Regions from separate parts of the Enterobacter sp. PL_is511 genome, predicted to be linked through region 1. Evidence: predicted binding sites of a transcription regulator. Region 1 holds the regulator's gene; each other region holds the start of a gene.
The links. Region 1 encodes sigma-54, which starts transcription at its own class of promoters, with help from an activator protein. Its sites were predicted from a motif close to GTTGGCACANNTTTCGCTNT; they were not measured.

Region 1 (6,392 bases):
GCCCGTGATGGCTGAAGTTGGGCTGAGCATCGCCGTTGCCGATGCGCATCCGCTGCTGATCCCGCGCGCTGACTATGTTACCCACATCAACGGGGGCCGCGGTGCCGTACGTGAAGTCTGCGATCTGCTCCTGCTGGCGCAGGGCAAGCTTGATGAGGCCAAAGGGCAATCGATATGAGTAAAACCAGACGTTGGATTATCATTTTGCTTTCGCTTGTCGCACTGGTATTGATTGGCGTGAACCTTGCCGATCGCGACGATACGCAAACAGAAGTGATCAACAATAACGATCCAACCTATAAAAGCGATCACAGCGACACCGTGGTCTACAGCCCTGAAGGCGCGCTGAACTATCGCCTGATTGCCCAGCATGTTGAATATTTTTCAGATGACGGTATTTCGTGGTTTACCCAACCTGTCATGACCACATTTGATAAGGACAAAGTGCCGACGTGGTCAATTAAGTCAGATCGGGCAAAACTGACAAATGACCGTATGCTTTATCTGTATGGCCACGTTGAAGTCAACGCCCTGACCGCTGACTCGCAACTACGAAAAATTACGACGGATAATGCCCAGATCAACCTGGTAACCCAGGACGTGACGTCGCAGGATCTGGTCACACTGTATGGCACAACATTTAATTCCAGCGGTTTGAGAATGCGCGGGAACTTACGCAGCAAAAACGCCGAGCTGATTGAAAAGGTTAGAACCTCCTATGAAATTCAAAACAAACAAACTCAGCCTTAAAGTAATTATCGCCAGCGCGATGCTGGCGACCAGTCTCCCCGCGCTTGCTGTAACGGGCGATACCGACCAACCGATCCATATCGAGTCCGACACCCAGTCTCTCGATATGCAGGGCAACGTCGTCACCTTCACGGGTAACGTCGTCATGACTCAGGGCACCATCAAAATTAATGCCGACAAAGTGGTCGTGACCCGTCCGGGTGGCGAGCAGGGCAAAGAGATCATTGATGGTTACGGTAACCCGGCCACCTTCTACCAGATGCAGGACAACGGCAAGCCGGTGAAAGGTCACGCTACGCACATGCACTATGAGCTGGCGAAGGACCTGGTCATCCTGACCGGTAATGCGTACCTGGAACAGCTGGACAGCAACATTACCGGCGACCAGATTACCTATCTGGTAAAAGAGCAAAAAATGCAGGCCTCCAGCGAGAAAGGCAAACGCGTCACCACCGTACTGGTTCCGTCGCAGCTGCAGGATAAAGGCAAAGGCCAGGCCCCGGCACAGAAGAAGAGTAACTAATTCGTTATGGCAACATTAACTGCAAAAAATCTCGCGAAGGCCTATAAAGGCCGCCGTGTCGTAGAAGATGTCAGTCTGACCGTCAACTCCGGCGAAATTGTAGGGCTACTTGGCCCTAACGGTGCGGGTAAAACCACCACTTTCTACATGGTCGTTGGCATTGTGCCGCGCGATGCTGGCAACATTGTCATTGACGATGAAGACATCAGTCTTCTGCCGCTGCACGCACGCGCACGTCGCGGGATCGGCTACCTGCCGCAGGAAGCCTCCATTTTCCGTCGTCTTAGCGTTTACGATAACCTGATGGCGGTCCTGCAAATTCGTAACGATCTGACCAGCGAACAGCGTCAGGATCGTGCCAACGAGCTGATGGAAGAGTTCCACATTGAGCATCTGCGCGACAGCCTCGGTCAGGCTCTCTCCGGGGGCGAACGCCGTCGTGTTGAGATTGCCCGTGCGCTGGCCGCAAATCCGAAGTTTATCCTTCTGGATGAACCGTTTGCGGGCGTTGACCCGATCTCGGTTATCGACATTAAACGTATCATTGAACACCTGCGTGACAGCGGGCTTGGCGTACTGATCACCGACCACAACGTCCGTGAAACGCTGGCCGTGTGTGAACGCGCGTATATTGTGAGCCAGGGCAATCTGATCGCCCACGGTACGCCGCAGCAGATCCTCGAAGACGATCATGTTAAGCGCGTCTATCTTGGGGAAGACTTCAGACTCTGATAGGGTAGAGGTAACGTAACGCCGAACCGGAGAAAAATGCTCTGAACATGAAGCAAGGTTTGCAATTAAGGCTCAGCCAACAACTGGCGATGACGCCGCAGCTACAGCAGGCAATTCGCCTGTTGCAACTGTCCACGTTAGAACTTCAGCAGGAGCTCCAGCAGGCGCTGGACAGCAACCCCCTGCTGGAACAAACCGATCTTCATGACGAGGTAGATACCCAGCAATCGCAGGATACAGAAGCGCTCGATACCGCGGATGCACTCGAACAAAAAGAGATGCCGGACGAGCTTCCGCTGGATGCCAGCTGGGATGAAATCTATACCGCCGGAACCCCTTCCGGTACGCGTGCAGACTACCAGGATGATGAGCTACCGGTCTACCAGGGCGAAACCACCCAGTCACTGCAGGATTACCTGATGTGGCAGGTGGAACTCACCCCCTTCTCCGATACCGACCGCGCGATTGCCACCTCAATTGTCGATGCCGTTGACGACACTGGCTATTTGACCGTCACGCTGGACGATATTCTGGAAAGCATGGGCGACGACGAGATAGAGCTTGAGGAAGTTGAAGCCGTTCTGAAGCGCATCCAGCGTTTCGATCCAGTAGGCGTGGCCGCAAAAGATCTGCGCGACTGCCTACTGATCCAGCTTTCTCAGTTCAGCAAAGAGACGCCGTGGCTCGACGAGGCGCGCTTAATCATCAGCGATCATCTGGATCTGCTGGCGAACCACGATTTCCGCTCCCTGATGCGCGTCACGCGCCTGAAGGAAGAGGTGCTGAAAGAAGCGGTGAATCTGATCCAGTCGCTCGATCCGCGCCCGGGACAGTCGATCCAGACCAGCGAGCCCGAGTACGTCATCCCGGATGTGCTGGTCAGAAAACACAATGGCCGCTGGGTCGTTGAACTGAATTCAGACAGCATCCCTCGCCTGCAAATCAACCAGCAGTATGCCTCCATGTGCACCAGCGTGCGTAACGACTCCGACAATCAATATATTCGTAGCAATTTGCAGGAAGCGCGATGGCTGATCAAAAGTCTGGAGAGCCGAAATGATACGCTGCTACGCGTCAGCCGCTGTATTGTCGAACAGCAGCAGGCGTTCTTTGAGCAGGGCGAAGAGTATATGAAACCGATGGTACTGGCGGATATCGCCCAGGCCGTCGAAATGCATGAATCAACCATTTCCCGTGTCACCACGCAGAAGTATCTGCACAGTCCACGCGGTATTTTTGAGCTTAAGTATTTCTTCTCCAGCCATGTGAATACCGAGGGCGGCGGCGAAGCGTCGTCAACGGCCATTCGTGCCCTGGTGAAGAAGTTGATCGCCGCGGAGAATCCCGCGAAGCCACTAAGCGACAGTAAGTTAACCACCATGCTGTCCGATCAGGGTATTATGGTGGCACGTCGTACTGTTGCGAAGTATCGAGAGTCTTTATCCATTCCGCCGTCCAACCAGCGTAAACAGCTGGTCTGACACAACCGATAAGGAAGACACTATGCAGCTCAACATCACTGGACAAAACGTCGAAATTACTGAGGCTTTACGCGACTTTGTGAACGCGAAGTTTGCAAAACTCGAGCAGTATTTCGAAAGGATCAATCAGGTCTATATTGTGTTGAAAGTGGAGAAAGTGACTCATATCTCGGATGCCACCCTGCATGTTAACGGGGGTGAACTGCATGCCAGTGCGGAAGGGCAAGACATGTACGCTGCTATCGACGGCTTGATTGATAAGCTTGCACGACAGCTCAATAAACATAAAGATAAACTGAAACAACACTAATTGTCCGGGCAGTTAACGGGTGCAGGACGGCCTGTTGTGAAACACAACAGGCCATTTGTACAGTTAGCGCTTAGGTGAAATTATGATGAACAACGATTCCGCTCTTCAACTGAGCAATGTCCTTAACCAGGAATGTACCCGCAGTGCGGTTCACTGCCAGAGCAAAAAACGTGCGCTGGAGATCATCAGTGAACTGGCCGCAAAACAGCTGGGCCTGCCGCCGCAGGTGGTATTCGAGGCGATTCTGACCCGTGAAAAAATGGGCAGTACCGGTATCGGCAACGGCATCGCGATCCCGCACGGCAAACTGGAAGAGGATACCCTGCGTGCCGTTGGTGTGTTTGTGCAGCTTGAAACACCCATCGCCTTCGATGCCATCGATAACCAGCCCGTCGATCTCCTCTTCGCGCTGCTGGTGCCTGCCGATCAGACGAAAACCCATCTGCATACGCTGTCGCTGGTCGCAAAACGTCTGGCCGATAAAACCATTTGCCGTCGGCTGCGCTCGGCCCAAAGTGATGAAGAGCTCTATCAAATTATCACTGAAGCAGAAGGCAATCAGGATGATGCATAACCAGGAGATGGCCTTCACATCTGTTGTCCTGAGGAGAAACGGAACATGGTGCTGATGATTGTCAGTGGCCGTTCAGGGTCGGGGAAATCCGTTGCTCTGCGCGCGCTGGAAGACATGGGTTTTTACTGCGTCGATAACCTGCCGGTCGTGTTATTGCCTGACCTGGCCCGTACGCTTGCGGAGAGGCAAACCTCTGCCGCCGTCAGCATCGACGTCCGTAACATGCCTGAATCGCCAGAGATCTTCGAGCAGGCCATGAGCAACCTGCCTGATGCGTTCTCGCCTCAGCTGCTGTTCCTCGATGCAGACCGCAATACGCTGATCCGTCGCTACAGCGATACCCGTCGCTTGCACCCGCTTTCCAGTAAGAACCTCTCACTGGAGAGCGCGATCGATGAAGAGAGCGATCTGCTGGAGCCGCTGCGCTCTCGTGCCGACCTGATTGTCGACACCTCTGAGATGTCCGTTCACGAGCTGGCGGAAATGCTGCGTACCCGACTGTTGGGCAAGCGCGAGCGCGAACTGACGATGGTGTTCGAATCCTTCGGCTTTAAGCACGGTATTCCAATTGATGCGGATTACGTTTTCGACGTGCGCTTCCTGCCGAACCCGCACTGGGATCCGAAGCTGCGTCCCATGACCGGTCTGGACAAACCCGTCGCGGCCTTCCTCGACCGGCACACAGAAGTTCACAATTTTATCTACCAGACGCGAAGCTACCTTGAGCTATGGTTACCTATGCTGGAGACAAACAATCGTAGCTACCTGACGGTGGCGATTGGCTGTACCGGCGGTAAACATCGTTCGGTTTATATCGCCGAACAGCTGGCCGACTATTTCCGCTCGCGCGGGAAGAACGTTCAGTCCCGTCATCGCACGCTGGAAAAACGTAAAACATGACCGTAAAACAAACCGTTGAGATCACCAATAAGCTGGGTATGCATGCACGCCCGGCGATGAAACTGTTTGAGCTGATGCAGGGTTTCGATGCAGAGGTTCTGCTGCGGAATGACGAAGGTACCGAAGCGGAAGCGAACAGCGTGATAGCCCTGCTAATGCTGGATTCCGCCAAAGGGCGTCAGATTGAAGTCGAAGCCACAGGACCTCAGGAAGAGGAAGCGCTGGCGGCGGTGATTGCCCTGTTTAACGCCGGATTTGACGAAGACTAACGTTCGCCCCTTCGGCGGGTGGCGCTGCGCTTACCCGCCCTACTTAAGATTGTTACGCTGCATAAAACCCTCTCCACCCAGCTGATTCATCTGGCGTAGGATCCACGCCTGACGGCTTCGCACGTACCCTGATGGGGCGCTGGCTTTAAAGCGGATGGGATTCGGTAAGACAGCGGCCAATAGTGCTGCTTCTGACATGCTCAGACGGCTGGCTGGCTTATTGAAATAACGCTGCGCGGCAGCTTCCACGCCAAAAATACCGTCGCCAAATTCAGCGACGTTGAGATAGACGGTCAGAATGCGCTTTTTGCTCCAGACCGTTTCCATCCCCAGGGTCAACCCCGCTTCCAGCCCCTTTCGCACCCAGCTGCGGCCGTCCCACAGAAACAGATTTTTGGCCGTCTGCTGCGACAAGGTTGAGGCACCGCGCACGCGGTTTTCATGGCGTTCGTTATGGGCCAGCGCCTTCTCGATGGCCGCCACGTCGAACCCCCAGTGCTCCGGGAATTTCTGGTCCTCCGCCGCGATGACCGCCAGACCCATGAACGGCGAGATCTCGTCCATGCTTACCCAGTCAGAGTGGGCAACATAGCTGAAATCGCCGCTGAGCCACGCGCCGAGCTGGCGCTCAACCATCACGGCAGAGAACGGGACTGGCATAATGCTGAACAGGGCGAGTCCACCGCCCCAAAACACCGCCAGCACCAGAACGATGCGCAACAGGGTACGTTTTACCCACGCGCCGGCACCGGATTGACGACTCATTCAGCCAACACCAGCACGCGGGCGACCAGCTTTTCGATCCCCATAGCCGCTTCTGCAATATTCTTCGCCAGCATATACGCAGGCGTGG
Region 2 (6,392 bases), on a different contig from region 1:
TTTGCGCCTGCCGCAGGGCTACGAAACGGAAGTTGGGGAACGCGGCGTCATGCTGTCCGGGGGACAAAAACAGCGTATCTCCATTGCCCGGGCGCTGCTGCTGAATGCGGAAATCCTGATCCTGGATGATGCGCTTTCTGCCGTGGATGGCCGTACCGAGCACGAAATCCTGCATAATCTGCGCCAGTGGGGCGACGGACGCACGGTGATTATCAGCGCCCACCGTTTGTCAGCGCTCACCGAAGCCACCGAAATTCTGGTCTTACAACACGGGCACATTGCCCAGCGCGGGCAGCATGAAACGCTGGCCGAGCAGCCGGGCTGGTATCGCGATATGTACCGCTATCAACAGCTTGAAGCGGCGCTGGACGATGCGCCGGAGCAGGATGAGGAGGCCGCCAATGCGTAAGCTCGGAACGATGTGGCCGACGCTTAAACGTCTGCTGGCCTACGGCTCACCGTGGCGTAAACCGCTCTCGGTGGCCGTGCTTTTGCTCTGGATTGCAGCAATTGCCGAGGTGAGCGGTCCGCTGCTCATCAGCTATTTTATCGACAATATGGTCGCCAAAAGCTATCTACCGCTGGGTCTGGTGGCGGGTTTAGGCGTGGCCTACGTCGGCTTACAGCTGACGGCGGCAGGGTTGCACTATGCTCAGTCGCTGCTGTTTAACCGTGCAGCCGTGGGCGTTGTACAGCAGCTGCGTACGGACGTGATGGACGCGGCGCTTCGCCAGCCGCTCAGCGAGTTTGATATCCAGCCGGTCGGGCAGGTGATTTCGCGCGTGACCAACGATACCGAGGTGATCCGCGATCTGTACGTTACCGTGGTCGCGACGGTATTACGCAGCGCTGCGCTGATTGGCGCGATGCTGGTGGCGATGTTCAGCCTCGACTGGCGCATGGCGCTGGTGGCGATCACCATCTTCCCGGCGGTGCTGATTGTTATGGTGATTTACCAGCGCTACAGCACGCCGATTGTGCGTCGGGTGCGCGCTTACCTGGCTGACATCAATGATGGCTTCAACGAAGTGATCAACGGCATGAGCGTGATCCAGCAGTTCCGCCAGCAGGCGCGCTTTGGCGAACGCATGGGCGAAGCCAGCCGTTCGCACTATATGGCGCGTATGCAGACGCTGCGCCTGGACGGTTTCCTGCTGCGACCGCTGCTGAGCCTTTTCTCGGCGCTGGTGCTGTGTGGGTTGCTGATGCTCTTTGGCCTGAGCTCAAACGGTACGATTGAAGTGGGCGTGCTGTACGCTTTTATTAGCTATCTGGGACGCCTCAACGAGCCGCTGATCGAGCTCACTACGCAGCAATCGATGCTGCAACAGGCGGTCGTCGCCGGTGAGCGCGTCTTTGAGCTGATGGACAGGCCGCGTCAGGCCTACGGCAATGATGAGCGACCTCTGCAAAGCGGGGCTATCACCTTTGATAACGTCTCGTTTGCCTATCGCGAAGACCGCCTGGTGTTGCAGGACATCACGCTTGACGTTCCGTCGCGCGGTTTTGTGGCGCTGGTGGGGCATACCGGCAGTGGTAAGAGCACGCTTGCCAGCCTGTTGATGGGCTATTACCCGGTCACGCAAGGTGAAATCCGCCTCGACGGACGCCCGCTTGCGTCTCTCAGCCACACCGTGTTACGCAAAGGCGTTGCGATGGTGCAGCAGGATCCGGTCGTTCTGGCCGATACCTTCTACGCCAACGTGACCCTGGGGCGAGACTACACCCAGGAGCAGGTCTGGGACGTGCTGGAAAAAGTGCAGCTGGCAGAGCTGGCGCGCGGGTTCAGCGACGGGATCAACACGAAGCTGGGCGAGCAGGGGAACAATCTCTCTGTCGGGCAAAAGCAGCTTCTGGCACTGGCGCGGGTGCTGATTGAAACGCCGCAGATACTGATTCTGGATGAAGCGACGGCCAGTATTGACTCCGGCACCGAGCAGGCTATCCAGCAGGCGCTGGCCGCGGTACGCGATCATACGACGCTGGTGGTGATTGCCCACCGCCTTTCCACCGTCGTCGATGCGGATACCATTCTGGTGCTGCATCGCGGACAGGCCGTTGAACGCGGTACGCACCGTGAGCTGCTGGAAGCAAAAGGGCGCTACTGGCAGATGTACCAGCTGCAGCTGGCGGGCGAAGAGCTGGCCGCCAGCGTGCGTGATGAAGAGTCGCTTAGCGCCTGATGCACTAAAATGAGGCGGCGCGCTAACAGTCATTCCTGTTGGTGCAAAACTGAAACGCACCCTGCACCGGCATGGTGCGTTTTTTTTCACCCGGGCGTTTAACAGAACCGTGTAACGCTCATCACACCGTTGTTCCCCTTCGTTTTCATTTCTGGCACACCCCTTGCAATACCTTCTGCGTAAGCTGCGGCCATTACCGAATTCTGACTGGAGGGGATCTATGAAGCTGGTTACGGTTGTAATCAAACCATTCAAACTCGAAGACGTGCGCGAAGCATTGTCTTCAATGGGTATTCAGGGACTGACTGTCACCGAAGTGAAAGGCTTTGGTCGTCAGAAGGGTCATGCCGAGCTTTATCGCGGGGCGGAATACAGCGTTAACTTTCTGCCAAAAGTAAAAATTGATGTCGCGATTGCTGACGATCAGCTTGACGAAGTCATTGATGTCATTAGCAAAGCGGCCTATACCGGCAAAATTGGCGACGGCAAAATTTTCGTTGCCGAACTGCAGCGCGTCATTCGCATTCGTACCGGCGAATCTGACGAAGCGGCTCTGTAATTAACGCCTGGCACACAGTGATAGGGATCGAGAAAATGAAGATAGCAACACTTAAAACGGGTCTGGGTTCGCTGGCACTGCTGCCGGGCCTGGCGCTGGCTGCTACCCCTGCGGTGGTCGACAAAGCCGATAACGCCTTTATGATGATCAGCACCGCGCTGGTGCTGTTCATGTCCATTCCGGGCATTGCGCTGTTCTACGGCGGCCTGATCCGTGGCAAAAACGTTCTCTCCATGCTGACGCAGGTTGCCGTGACGTTCGCACTGGTCTGCGTGCTGTGGGTGGTTTACGGTTACTCGCTGGCGTTCGGCACGGGCAACGCGTTCTTTGGTAACTTCGACTGGGTGATGCTGAAAAATATTGAGCTGACCGCGCTGATGGGCAGCTTCTATCAGTATATTCACGTGGCGTTCCAGGGCTCCTTCGCCTGTATTACCGTCGGGCTGATTGTGGGCGCGCTCGCCGAGCGTATTCGTTTCTCTGCCGTTCTGATCTTCGTGGTGGTCTGGCTGACGCTCTCCTATGTGCCGATTGCGCACATGGTCTGGGGTGGCGGTCTGCTGGCAACGCACGGTGCGCTGGACTTCGCGGGCGGTACCGTTGTTCACATCAACGCCGCGGTAGCGGGTCTGGTGGGTGCCTACCTGATTGGCAAACGCGTGGGCTTCGGTAAAGAAGCGTTTAAACCGCACAACCTGCCGATGGTCTTTACCGGTACGGCTATCCTCTACTTTGGCTGGTTTGGCTTCAACGCCGGCTCAGCGAGTGCAGCAAACGAAATCGCCGCGCTGGCCTTCGTGAACACCGTTGTGGCCACGGCGGGTGCAATCCTCTCCTGGGTATTTGGCGAGTGGGCGGTACGCGGTAAACCTTCTCTGCTGGGCGCCTGTTCGGGTGCCATCGCCGGTCTGGTTGGCATCACCCCAGCATGTGGTTATGTCGGTGTGGGCGGTGCGCTGCTGGTCGGCCTGGTGTCCGGTCTGGCGGGTCTGTGGGGCGTGACCGCACTGAAACGTCTGCTGCGCGTTGACGACCCATGCGATGTGTTTGGCGTGCACGGCGTGTGCGGTATCGTCGGCTGTATCATGACCGGTATCTTCGCGGCGAAATCGCTCGGTGGTGTGGGCTATGCAGAAGGCGTCACCATGGTTCATCAGGTGCTGGTGCAGCTGGAAAGTATTGCTATCACCGTGGTGTGGTCTGCCGTTGTCGCTTTCATTGGCTACAAACTGGCGGACATGACCGTCGGTCTGCGTGTCCCTGAAGAGCAGGAACGCGAAGGTCTGGACGTCAACAGCCACGGCGAGAATGCGTATAACGCGTAATAAACAGCAAAACGGCAACCTGAGGTTGCCGTTTTTAGTGTTTGTTCCCTCTCCCCGTGGGAGAGGGCCAGGGTGAGGGCATCAGGCCGCACAAGGTAACAGCAAAACGGCAACCTCAGGTTGCCGTTTTTAGTGTGTATTCCCTCTCCCTGTGGGAGAGGGTCAGGGTGAGGGCATCAGGCCGCACATAATCACCCGCGATTACGCATTACCCCTTCCTGCACCGTTGAAGCGACCAGCACGCCGTCCTGGGTATAAAACTCCCCACGCACAAACCCGCGAGCGCTCGACGCCGACGTACTCTCCACGCTGTAGAGCAGCCACTCATTCATGTTGAAGGGACGGTGGAACCACATCGAGTGATCGATCGTCGCGACCTGCATCCCTTTTTCGAGGAAGCCGACGCCGTGCGGCTGCAGCGCCACCGGCAGGAAGTTGAAATCAGACGCGTAGCCCAGCAGATACTGATGTACGCGGAAATCTTCCGGCACGGTGCCGTTAGCCCGGATCCACACCTGGCGCTTTGGCTCGGCGGTGTGGCCCTTCATCGGGTTATGGAACTCAACCGGGCGGATCTCCAGCGGTTTATCGCAGAGAAACTTTTCTTTGACCTGAGGCGGAAGCAGATGCGCCAGCGCACGGGCGATATCCGTTTCCGATTTGAGATCGTCTGGCGCGGGTGCCGGCGGCATCACTTTCTGGTGTTCATACCCGGGCTCCGGCGCCTGGAAAGAGGCGGTCATGTAAAAGATCGGCTTGCCGTTCTGAATGGCCGCGACGCGGCGCGCGCTGAAGCTGTTGCCGTCTCTCAGGACCTCAACGTCATACACGATCGGTTTCGCGCTATCGCCAGGGCGTAAGAAGTAGCTGTGGAACGAATGCACCAGACGGTCTGCCGGGACAGTCTCCTTTGCAGCGTACAGCGCTTGTCCAACGACTTGCCCCCCGAAGACCTGGCGTAAACCTAAATCTTCGCTCTGTCCGCGAAAGAGTCCTTCCTCAATTTTTTCCAGGTTCAGTAATGTCAGCAGATTGTTCAGTGCCTGACTCATAGTTGTCCTCAATAAACGCCGTAGCGAAAGATAGGCTGAGTATAACGCAGAAATGAAAGTGGTCCGATGGGTAGAATAATCTGAATATCAGGATGATTTCAGGCATTAATCAGTGAGTTGTGCCACACTTAACTACGTTATGTGATTGAAACGACATCGGATGGGATCGATCCCGCTGGTGCATTGATAAGGAGACTTCAATGAAACTCGTGCCCATGCTAAGTGGTGTAGCTATTGCGGTGGCGTTGTCCGCCTGTGCCGGTAAGAGCGCCCAGGTGCCAGTGCCAGCAGCAGACCCGAACGGGATTAATACCCTTTCGCAGCAATCCATTCAGCAGCCTAACGTTTCCGGTACCATCTGGATTAAACAGAGAGTTGCGCTGCCGCCGGATGCGGTATTAACCGTGACGCTGTCTGATGCTTCCCTGGCCGACGCACCGTCGAAAGTCGTGGCTCAGCGTGCCGTTCGTACTGAAGGCAAGCAGGCGCCGTTTAGCTTCGTGTTGCCGTATAACCCGTCGGACGTGCAGCCTAACGCCCGTATTCTGCTGAGCGCAGCGGTAACCATCAACGGTAAGCTGGTCTTTATCACCGATACGGTCCAGGAAGCGATTAACAACGGTGGGACCAAAATCGACCTGAACCTGGTGCCGGTGCAGCAGACCGAAGTGCCGGTCGCGCCGCAGACCAATCAGCCGTCCCTGCCAACCCCACCGACTCAGATGTAATGTCTGCATTGCCCCTCTCCTCCGGGAGAGGGGTCAATATTCCCAGCGAAATTTCTGCAAATCGATCTGACCCGACCCTGACACCTGCACCCCCTCTGAAAGTAACGCTTGGCGCTGACGCTGGAGATCCGGCCCGGTGAGTGAGATGACGCCATGACGATTCACCACCCGATGCCAGGGCAACGTACTGCCTTCCGGCAGCCGTTTCAGGACGCCTCCAACCTGTCGCGCCGCGCGCGGTGAACCGGCCAGGCGTGCGACATCACCATAGGTGGTTACATAGCCTTCCGGGATTGAGGCCACGATTTGCCATACGCGCTGTGGAAAGGAGTCGTGTTCGTCCATACCTTCACCTGTGGGGAGTTTCTGGAAAGCTATGGTAAACCAGGATCTTCATGATTGCTGCGCCTGTTTGCGCAAGAAACCAGCATCCGGTTCCTGGCGGCTTGCAATTGGGCCTTCGCACAGGGATAATGCGCCAGCGCGTTGGTTATCAACGCTCTCAATGGGGGCTCTGTTGGTTCTCCCGCAACGCTACTCTGTTC
Region 3 (6,392 bases), 440 kb from region 1:
CTTTGCGCCACCATCTCGACCTGCTTGAGCACACTGTACATGGCGTCGCTGCGCCCGATGATTTCACCAAACTCGCTGTCCACGTTGTTGAGCTGCTCGGTCAGGGCCAGGTTCTCATCCACCAGACGCTCTTTCAGACGATGAATTTCCTGATAGGCGAGGGCGTTATCCAGGGCGATGGAAATACGCTCGGCGATCTGACGCAGCAGCTTCAGGTTGGCGGTGGTGAACACGCCTTCCTCACACTGCGCCAGCTTAAGCACGCCCAGCATGGTGTTGCCGGACATCAGCGGCAGCAGGCACAGGGTCTGAATTTTGTTGCCCCAGGTGTTAAACAGCATCCGCTCGTACGGCGCGACAGGATCCTGCTCGTTCAGGTTGAGCAGGAGGATCTCTTTGCTTTTGAAGACTCGTTCAGAAAGGGTCCCCGCTTCATCTACTTCGCTCTGCTCGTGTGCCGGGTTGGCTTCATCAAGATAATGCGTGGAGTAGATGTTCAGCTTGCCCTTGCGATGGCCGCGAAGCGCAATGCTGATGGCGTCGATTTTGAAATAGTGATGGATCTCTTTCGAGACTTCGCTCACCAGTTCATCCATGTCGAGCCGTGACAGCACGGCGTTAGTGATGGCGACCAGAATGCGGAAGTTGTCGCGTTCGCGGCTCAGCAGGTCGTAATCCACATTATTGGTGACGCGGCTTTGGATCTGCTCAGCGACGACGGCCACAATCTGGGTAAAGGTGTGCAGGCGTTCGTATTCCGCCTCGCTCCAGGGCTGGTCGGTGGTGCGGATAAACTCGCAGCCGCCAAAAATCTGGCCCTCTGCCGCCAGCGGCAACATGCAGTAATGCCCGAAAGGTTGATAGAGGTTACTCTCCGCGAGCCGCGGCCACGCCTGGCGGAACTCCTCAAAGTTGCAGTGCAGCACTTCAGGTCGGGAGAGAATGCGGCGCACCGGGCCATGCGCGAGATACGTTTCGTCTTCGTATTCAAACGTTTTGCCATTGTCACGCGTTGAGTAGTAGCTCGCGCGGTGCGTTCCGCTATGCCACAGTACAATTGCGGCGCTGTCGGCCAGCGCCGACTGCCTGACCAGCCGGGTCAGGGCATCGCTCAGCGCGCCGAGATCGGGCTGCTGTAAAAGTGTGCGCGTGATGTCAAACAGGCCCTGCTGTCCAAGATCGCTCATCGGTGTATACGGCATAGTGCTTTCCAGTAGAAACGAGCAAAAAAATCCATGCTGACCGCTTTTGGCGCGGTTCTAGCAAATACGGGGTAAAGGTTCCGCGTGCGGCAGATCCAGCGTGCGCTTCACGCCATAAAGCCCGGTCAGGCGCACCCCTTTGCGCTCAACCACTTCACCAATCATTGCCGCCTCTTTTCCTGACGGATGAGCCCGCAGCTGTTCAAGAACGGCTTCCGCTGCCGCGCGTTCAACGCCAATCACCAGTTTGCCTTCGTTTGCGAAGTTAAGCGGGTCCAGCCCCAGCAGTTCGCAGAGCCCACGAACGGCGGGCTTAACGGGCAGGCTGCGCTCGGTGAGTTCAATCCCATACCCGCAGCTTGCTGCAAATTCGTGGGCCACGGCATTCACGCCGCCTCGCGTGGCATCCCGCAGGGCTTTCACGCCGGGCACGGCCCGCAGCGTCTGAATCAGCGGGGTGAGCACCGCGCAGTCGCTGCGCAGTTCCCCGTCCAGCCCCAGCCCTTCACGCAGGTTAAGGATGGTCGCCCCGTGGCAGCCCAGCGTTCCGGTCACGATCAGCACGTCGCCCACGCTAAGCTGCTGCGCGCCCCAGTGAATATCGGCGGGGATCGCCCCCACGCCGGCGGTGTTGATAAACAGCTTGTCGGCCGCGCCGCGCTGCACCACTTTGGTATCGCCTGTAACGATAGCTATCCCCGCCTCGCGCGCGGTCTGCGCCATGCTGTTGACCACTGTTGTGAGCGTCTCCATCGGCAAGCCCTCTTCGAGGATAAACCCGCAGGAGAGGTAGCGCGGAACGGCGCCGCTGACGGCGACGTCGTTGGCCGTGCCGCAGACGGCGAGCTTGCCGATATCGCCACCCGGGAAGAACAGCGGATCAATGACGTAGCTGTCGGTGGAGAAGGCCAGCCTGTCGCCCTGGGCGGTGAGGGTGGCGAGGTCAATGCGCGCCTGGTCTTCCTGTTCGGCGAGCCAGGGGTTGTTAAAGGCCTCCATAAACAGCCGGTTAATCAGCTGCTGCATCGCCTGTCCGCCGCTGCCGTGCGCCATTTCAACCGTATTCATGCTTCACTCTCCTGGTTGCGATACTGATACCACGCGGCACACGCCCCTTCGGAGGAGACCATCAGCGCGCCAAACGCCGTTTGCGGGTTGCAGGTATTGCCAAATAACGGGCACTGATGCGGTTTGCATTTGCCGGTGAGCACCTCGCCGCAGCGGGCCCGGGGATCGTCGCAAACCTGCTGCGGCTGCGGGCGGAAATGCGCTTCGGCGTCGAATGTGCGATAGGCTGACGTCAGGCGCACGCCGGATTCGGCAATCAGCCCCAGACCACGCCATTCGCTGTCGCCCTCAACGCTAAACACGTCGGCTATCGCCTGCTGTGCCCGTTCATTTCCCGCATCCGGCACCACGCGCCGGTACTGGTTTTCCACTGCACTCAGGGCCGCTATTTTCTGCTCAACCAGCATGGTGACACCTTGCAGTAGATCAAGTGGTTCGAAACCAGCGACCACTAACGGACGATTGTACTGTTCAGCGATAAAACCGTAGGCGTCTGTGCCAATCACCATGCTGACATGCCCCGGTGCCAGAAAGGCGTCAATGCCGTTTCCCGGCTCTTCCAGCAGGCTGCGCAGGGTGGGGATAAGCGTAATGTGCTGGCAGAAGAAGAAAAAGTTATCGACGCCGCGCGCTTTCGCCTGCTGCAGCGTGATGGCGGTGGCGGGCATGGTGGTTTCAAACCCCAGGCCAAAGAACACCACCTTGCGCGCGGGATTATTCTCTGCCAGCGTCAGGGCATCCATCGGCGAATAGACGATCCGGATGTCGGCTCCGCGCGCTTTTGCCTGCAGCAGCGAGCCGTTTTTCCCCGGCACGCGCATCGCGTCGCCAAAGGTGCAGAAAATGACGTCGGGCTGGCAGGCAATTTCAATGCAGCTGTCGATGCGCCCCATCGGCAGAACGCAGACCGGGCAGCCGGGGCCGTGGATAAACTCGATGTTCTCCGGCAGCAGCTGGTCGAGGCCAAATTTGAAGATGGCGTGCGTGTGTCCGCCGCACACCTCCATGATCCGCAGCGGTCTTTCTTTCGTGTAGTCCAGTCGCGCTGCGCGCGTTTTCAGGTAGCCGATAAGCTGCAGCACCTGCTCCGGCGCGCGGTATTCATCAACGTAACGCATGATTACCGCTCCTCGCCGTACAGCAGCGCACCCACGTCAGGCTCCACGTCGAACATATTTTGCAGGGCGTCGAGCGTGTCGCGGGCTTCCGCTTCGTTAATCACGCTCATGGCGAACCCCACGTGGACCAGCACCCACTGTCCGAGACGCGAAGCGCCGCTTTCATCGGTGCTGCCCACCAGCGTCAGGTCGACGTCGCGCAGGATGCCGCAAACCTCGACTTTGGCCTGATTACCGTCGATGGCGTGAATTTGTCCAGGGACGCCTATGCACATCGCTCGTTCTCCAGCCACTGTAGCCAACTGTCCATGCCGTCACCGCGCGTGGCGGAGACCAGCAGGATCTCAATCTCCGGATTCACTTCACGGGCATAAGCCAGGCACTTATCCACGTCGAAATTCAGGTACGGCAGCAGGTCGACTTTGTTCAGCAGCATGACGGACGCGGCGGCAAACATATGCGGGTACTTCAGCGGTTTGTCTTCGCCTTCGGTCACCGAAAGCACCGCCACCTTGTGCCGTTCGCCCAGGTCGAAGCTCGCCGGGCAGACCAGGTTGCCGACGTTTTCAATAAACAGAATTCCGTCATCCGCCAGCGGCAGACGCGGGGCGGCGTCGGCAATCATCTGCGCATCCAGGTGGCAGCCTTTGCCGGTATTAACCTGAATCGCCGGGGTGCCGGTTTCGCGAATACGCGCCGCGTCGTTAACGGTTTGCTGGTCGCCTTCAATCACCGCGCAGGAGACGCGTCTGTTCAGGCGCTTGAGCGTTTCCGTTAACAGCGTGGTTTTGCCGGAGCCGGGGCTGGAGACCAGATTCAGCACCAGCTGTTTGCGGGTGGCAAAGCGCGCGCGGTTGCGGGCGGCGATCTGGTTATTTTTGTCCAGCACGTTGATTTCCACCTCCAACATCTGGCGCTGGCTGATGCCCGGCGCGTGGGTGCCCGCCTCCCCGTGGCCGTAGTGCAGATCGCCCACTTCGGAGCGCTGCGGAGCGAAGGTGATACCGGTCAGTGCCGCAGAAGGTCGTGGGGCAGGAGAAAAGGGCGCGGAGCGAAACGCGGAATGGGGGCGATGTTCATCCCCTTCTATATACAGGTTGCCTTCGGCGCAACCGCAGGTACTACACATACTTTACTCCTTCTCGATTTCGAGACGTTGGATCTGCATGCCGTCATCCGCCACGATGCGAAGACCGGTGCTCTGACACTGCGGACAGCGCTGAACCTTTGATGACAGCAGGGTGACGTACTGCTGGCACTGTTCGCACCAGCACTCCGCCTGCTGCTCTTCAATATGCAGTTCGCAGCCTTCCGCCAGCGTGCCGCGGCACACCAGTTCAAAACAGAAATTCAGGGCGCTGGTCTCGACGCAGGAAAACGCCCCGACCTTCAGCCAGACGCCGGTAACGCGTTTCGCGTGGTTTTGCACTGCCTGCTGCTCGATAAGTTCCAGAGCCCGCTGGCAGAGGGTGATTTCGTGCATGACGCCTCCTCAGTGAATTGCGCCATTGAATGCAATAACGATGCCAGCTTGATTTTTGTTAAGGCGTGACGATGTCAACGCTGTCGAAATGACACGTCGACACCGCGGCGTTGACAGCGGTTTTGCAATTAAACACATTAAAAATCATAAAGATAAAAACTGGCATGGAATCTGCTTAACAGCCGCTATCTCCATTAAACGGATACCTTCTATGACTATTTGGGAAATCAGCGAAAAAGCGGATTACATCGCGCAGCGTCATCAGCAGCTGCAGGACCAGTGGCACCTTTACTGCAACTCGCTTGTTCAGGGCATTACCCTCTCGAAAGCGCGTCTTCACCACGCGATGAGCTGCGCGGCACAGGGGGATATGAGCTTTGTCCTGTTCGGCCATTTCACGATCAACGTGACCCTGGCAGATAACTTCAACAGCCACACCATCGAGTACCACCTCGAGACAAAAGACGGCGAAAAACAGTGTATTGCGAAGGCGCAGCTGATGGCTGACGGCATGGTGGACGGCCACGTCAGCAACCGCGATCGCCAGCAGGTGCTGGAGCACTATCTGGAAAAAATCGCGCCGGTCTATAACGGCCTGTACGCCGCCGTTGAACGCGATCTCCCGGTCAACCTGAAGCAGCTGATGGACGGAAATACCTCAGCTAACGTGGCCTGACCCTTGCGTGTCGAGAAGTGTCGACAAGACAGTTTTTCGTCAAAAATGACTATCACCAGAGGATGACCCGGTGAACCGTTTTGTAATTGCCGACTCGACGGTCTGTATTGGCTGTCGAACCTGTGAGGCGGCGTGTTCGGAAACGCATCGCCTGCATGGGCTGCAGTCCATGCCGCGCCTGCACGTCATGCGTAATGAAAAAGAGTCTGCCCCGCAGCTCTGCCATCACTGTGAAGACGCCCCCTGCGCGGGTGTCTGCCCTGTGAATGCCATCACCCGCGTTGATGGCGCTGTCCAGCTGAACGAAAGCCTGTGCGTAAGCTGCAAGCTGTGCGGCATCGCCTGCCCGTTCGGCGCGATTGAATTTTCCGGCAGCCGTCCGCTGCACATTCCGGCGAACGCTAACTCGCCAAAAGCCCCGCCTGCGCCACCGGCTCCGGCACGCGTAAGCACGTTGCTGGACTGGGTGCCCGGCATCCGTGCCGTGGCGGTGAAGTGCGACCTGTGCAGCTTCGATGAGCAGGGTCCGGCCTGCGTGCGCACCTGCCCGACTAAAGCATTGATTCTGGTTAACATTCGCGACATCGCCCGTACCAGCAAGCGCAAACGCGAGCTGACCATCAACAGTGATTTTGGCGACCTTTCTCTGCTACAGGCGCTTAACGAGGGGGCGAAATGAACGCGGCAATGATGATTACCAGCGCGGTAGCCTGTTTTACTGCCGCCGCTGTTCTGGCGCTGATCTTCTCATTCCATAAAACCCTGAGCGGCGCGATCGCCGGGATTGGCGGGGCGGTAGCTAGCCTGATGACGCTGGCGGCAGGCGGCGTTGTCCTGCTCGGCGG

Region 2: glnK (P-II family nitrogen regulator) is a predicted target of sigma-54. The motif match lies at 2,334-2,353, and genes of this name have one in related genera.
Region 3: hypA (hydrogenase maturation nickel metallochaperone HypA) is a predicted target of sigma-54. The motif match lies at 4,900-4,919, and genes of this name have one in related genera.

What each region holds. Positions count from the first base shown of each region.
Region 1 covers NZ_JBVPGP010000023.1:76,786-83,177, reverse strand. Annotated here, with positions in the region: gene kdsC (3-deoxy-manno-octulosonate-8-phosphatase KdsC) at 1-178, shown strand, start outside; gene lptC (LPS export ABC transporter periplasmic protein LptC) at 175-750, shown strand; gene lptA (lipopolysaccharide ABC transporter substrate-binding protein LptA) at 719-1,273, shown strand; gene lptB (LPS export ABC transporter ATP-binding protein) at 1,280-2,005, shown strand; gene rpoN (RNA polymerase factor sigma-54) at 2,053-3,486, shown strand; gene hpf (ribosome hibernation promoting factor) at 3,509-3,796, shown strand; gene ptsN (PTS IIA-like nitrogen regulatory protein PtsN) at 3,879-4,370, shown strand; gene rapZ (RNase adapter RapZ) at 4,416-5,270, shown strand; gene npr (PTS phosphocarrier protein NPr) at 5,267-5,539, shown strand; gene mtgA (monofunctional biosynthetic peptidoglycan transglycosylase) at 5,579-6,304, opposite strand; gene elbB (isoprenoid biosynthesis glyoxalase ElbB) at 6,301-6,392, opposite strand, start outside.
Region 2 covers NZ_JBVPGP010000024.1:148,858-155,249, forward strand. Annotated here, with positions in the region: gene AC0TN7_RS16120 (SmdA family multidrug ABC transporter permease/ATP-binding protein) at 1-409, shown strand, start outside; gene AC0TN7_RS16125 (SmdB family multidrug efflux ABC transporter permease/ATP-binding protein) at 402-2,183, shown strand; gene glnK (P-II family nitrogen regulator) at 2,404-2,742, shown strand; gene amtB (ammonium transporter AmtB) at 2,778-4,067, shown strand; gene tesB (acyl-CoA thioesterase II) at 4,259-5,119, opposite strand; gene AC0TN7_RS16145 (YbaY family lipoprotein) at 5,320-5,847, shown strand; gene AC0TN7_RS16150 (MGMT family protein) at 5,881-6,192, opposite strand; RNA gene ffs (signal recognition particle sRNA small type) at 6,363-6,392, shown strand, end outside.
Region 3 covers NZ_JBVPGP010000023.1:516,330-522,721, forward strand. Annotated here, with positions in the region: gene flhA (formate hydrogenlyase transcriptional activator FlhA) at 1-1,202, opposite strand, end outside; gene hypE (hydrogenase expression/formation protein HypE) at 1,260-2,270, opposite strand; gene hypD (hydrogenase formation protein HypD) at 2,267-3,388, opposite strand; gene AC0TN7_RS14760 (HypC/HybG/HupF family hydrogenase formation chaperone) at 3,391-3,663, opposite strand; gene hypB (hydrogenase nickel incorporation protein HypB) at 3,654-4,517, opposite strand; gene hypA (hydrogenase maturation nickel metallochaperone HypA) at 4,521-4,871, opposite strand; gene hycA (formate hydrogenlyase regulator HycA) at 5,083-5,547, shown strand; gene AC0TN7_RS14780 (4Fe-4S dicluster domain-containing protein) at 5,618-6,226, shown strand; gene hycC (formate hydrogenlyase subunit 3) at 6,223-6,392, shown strand, end outside.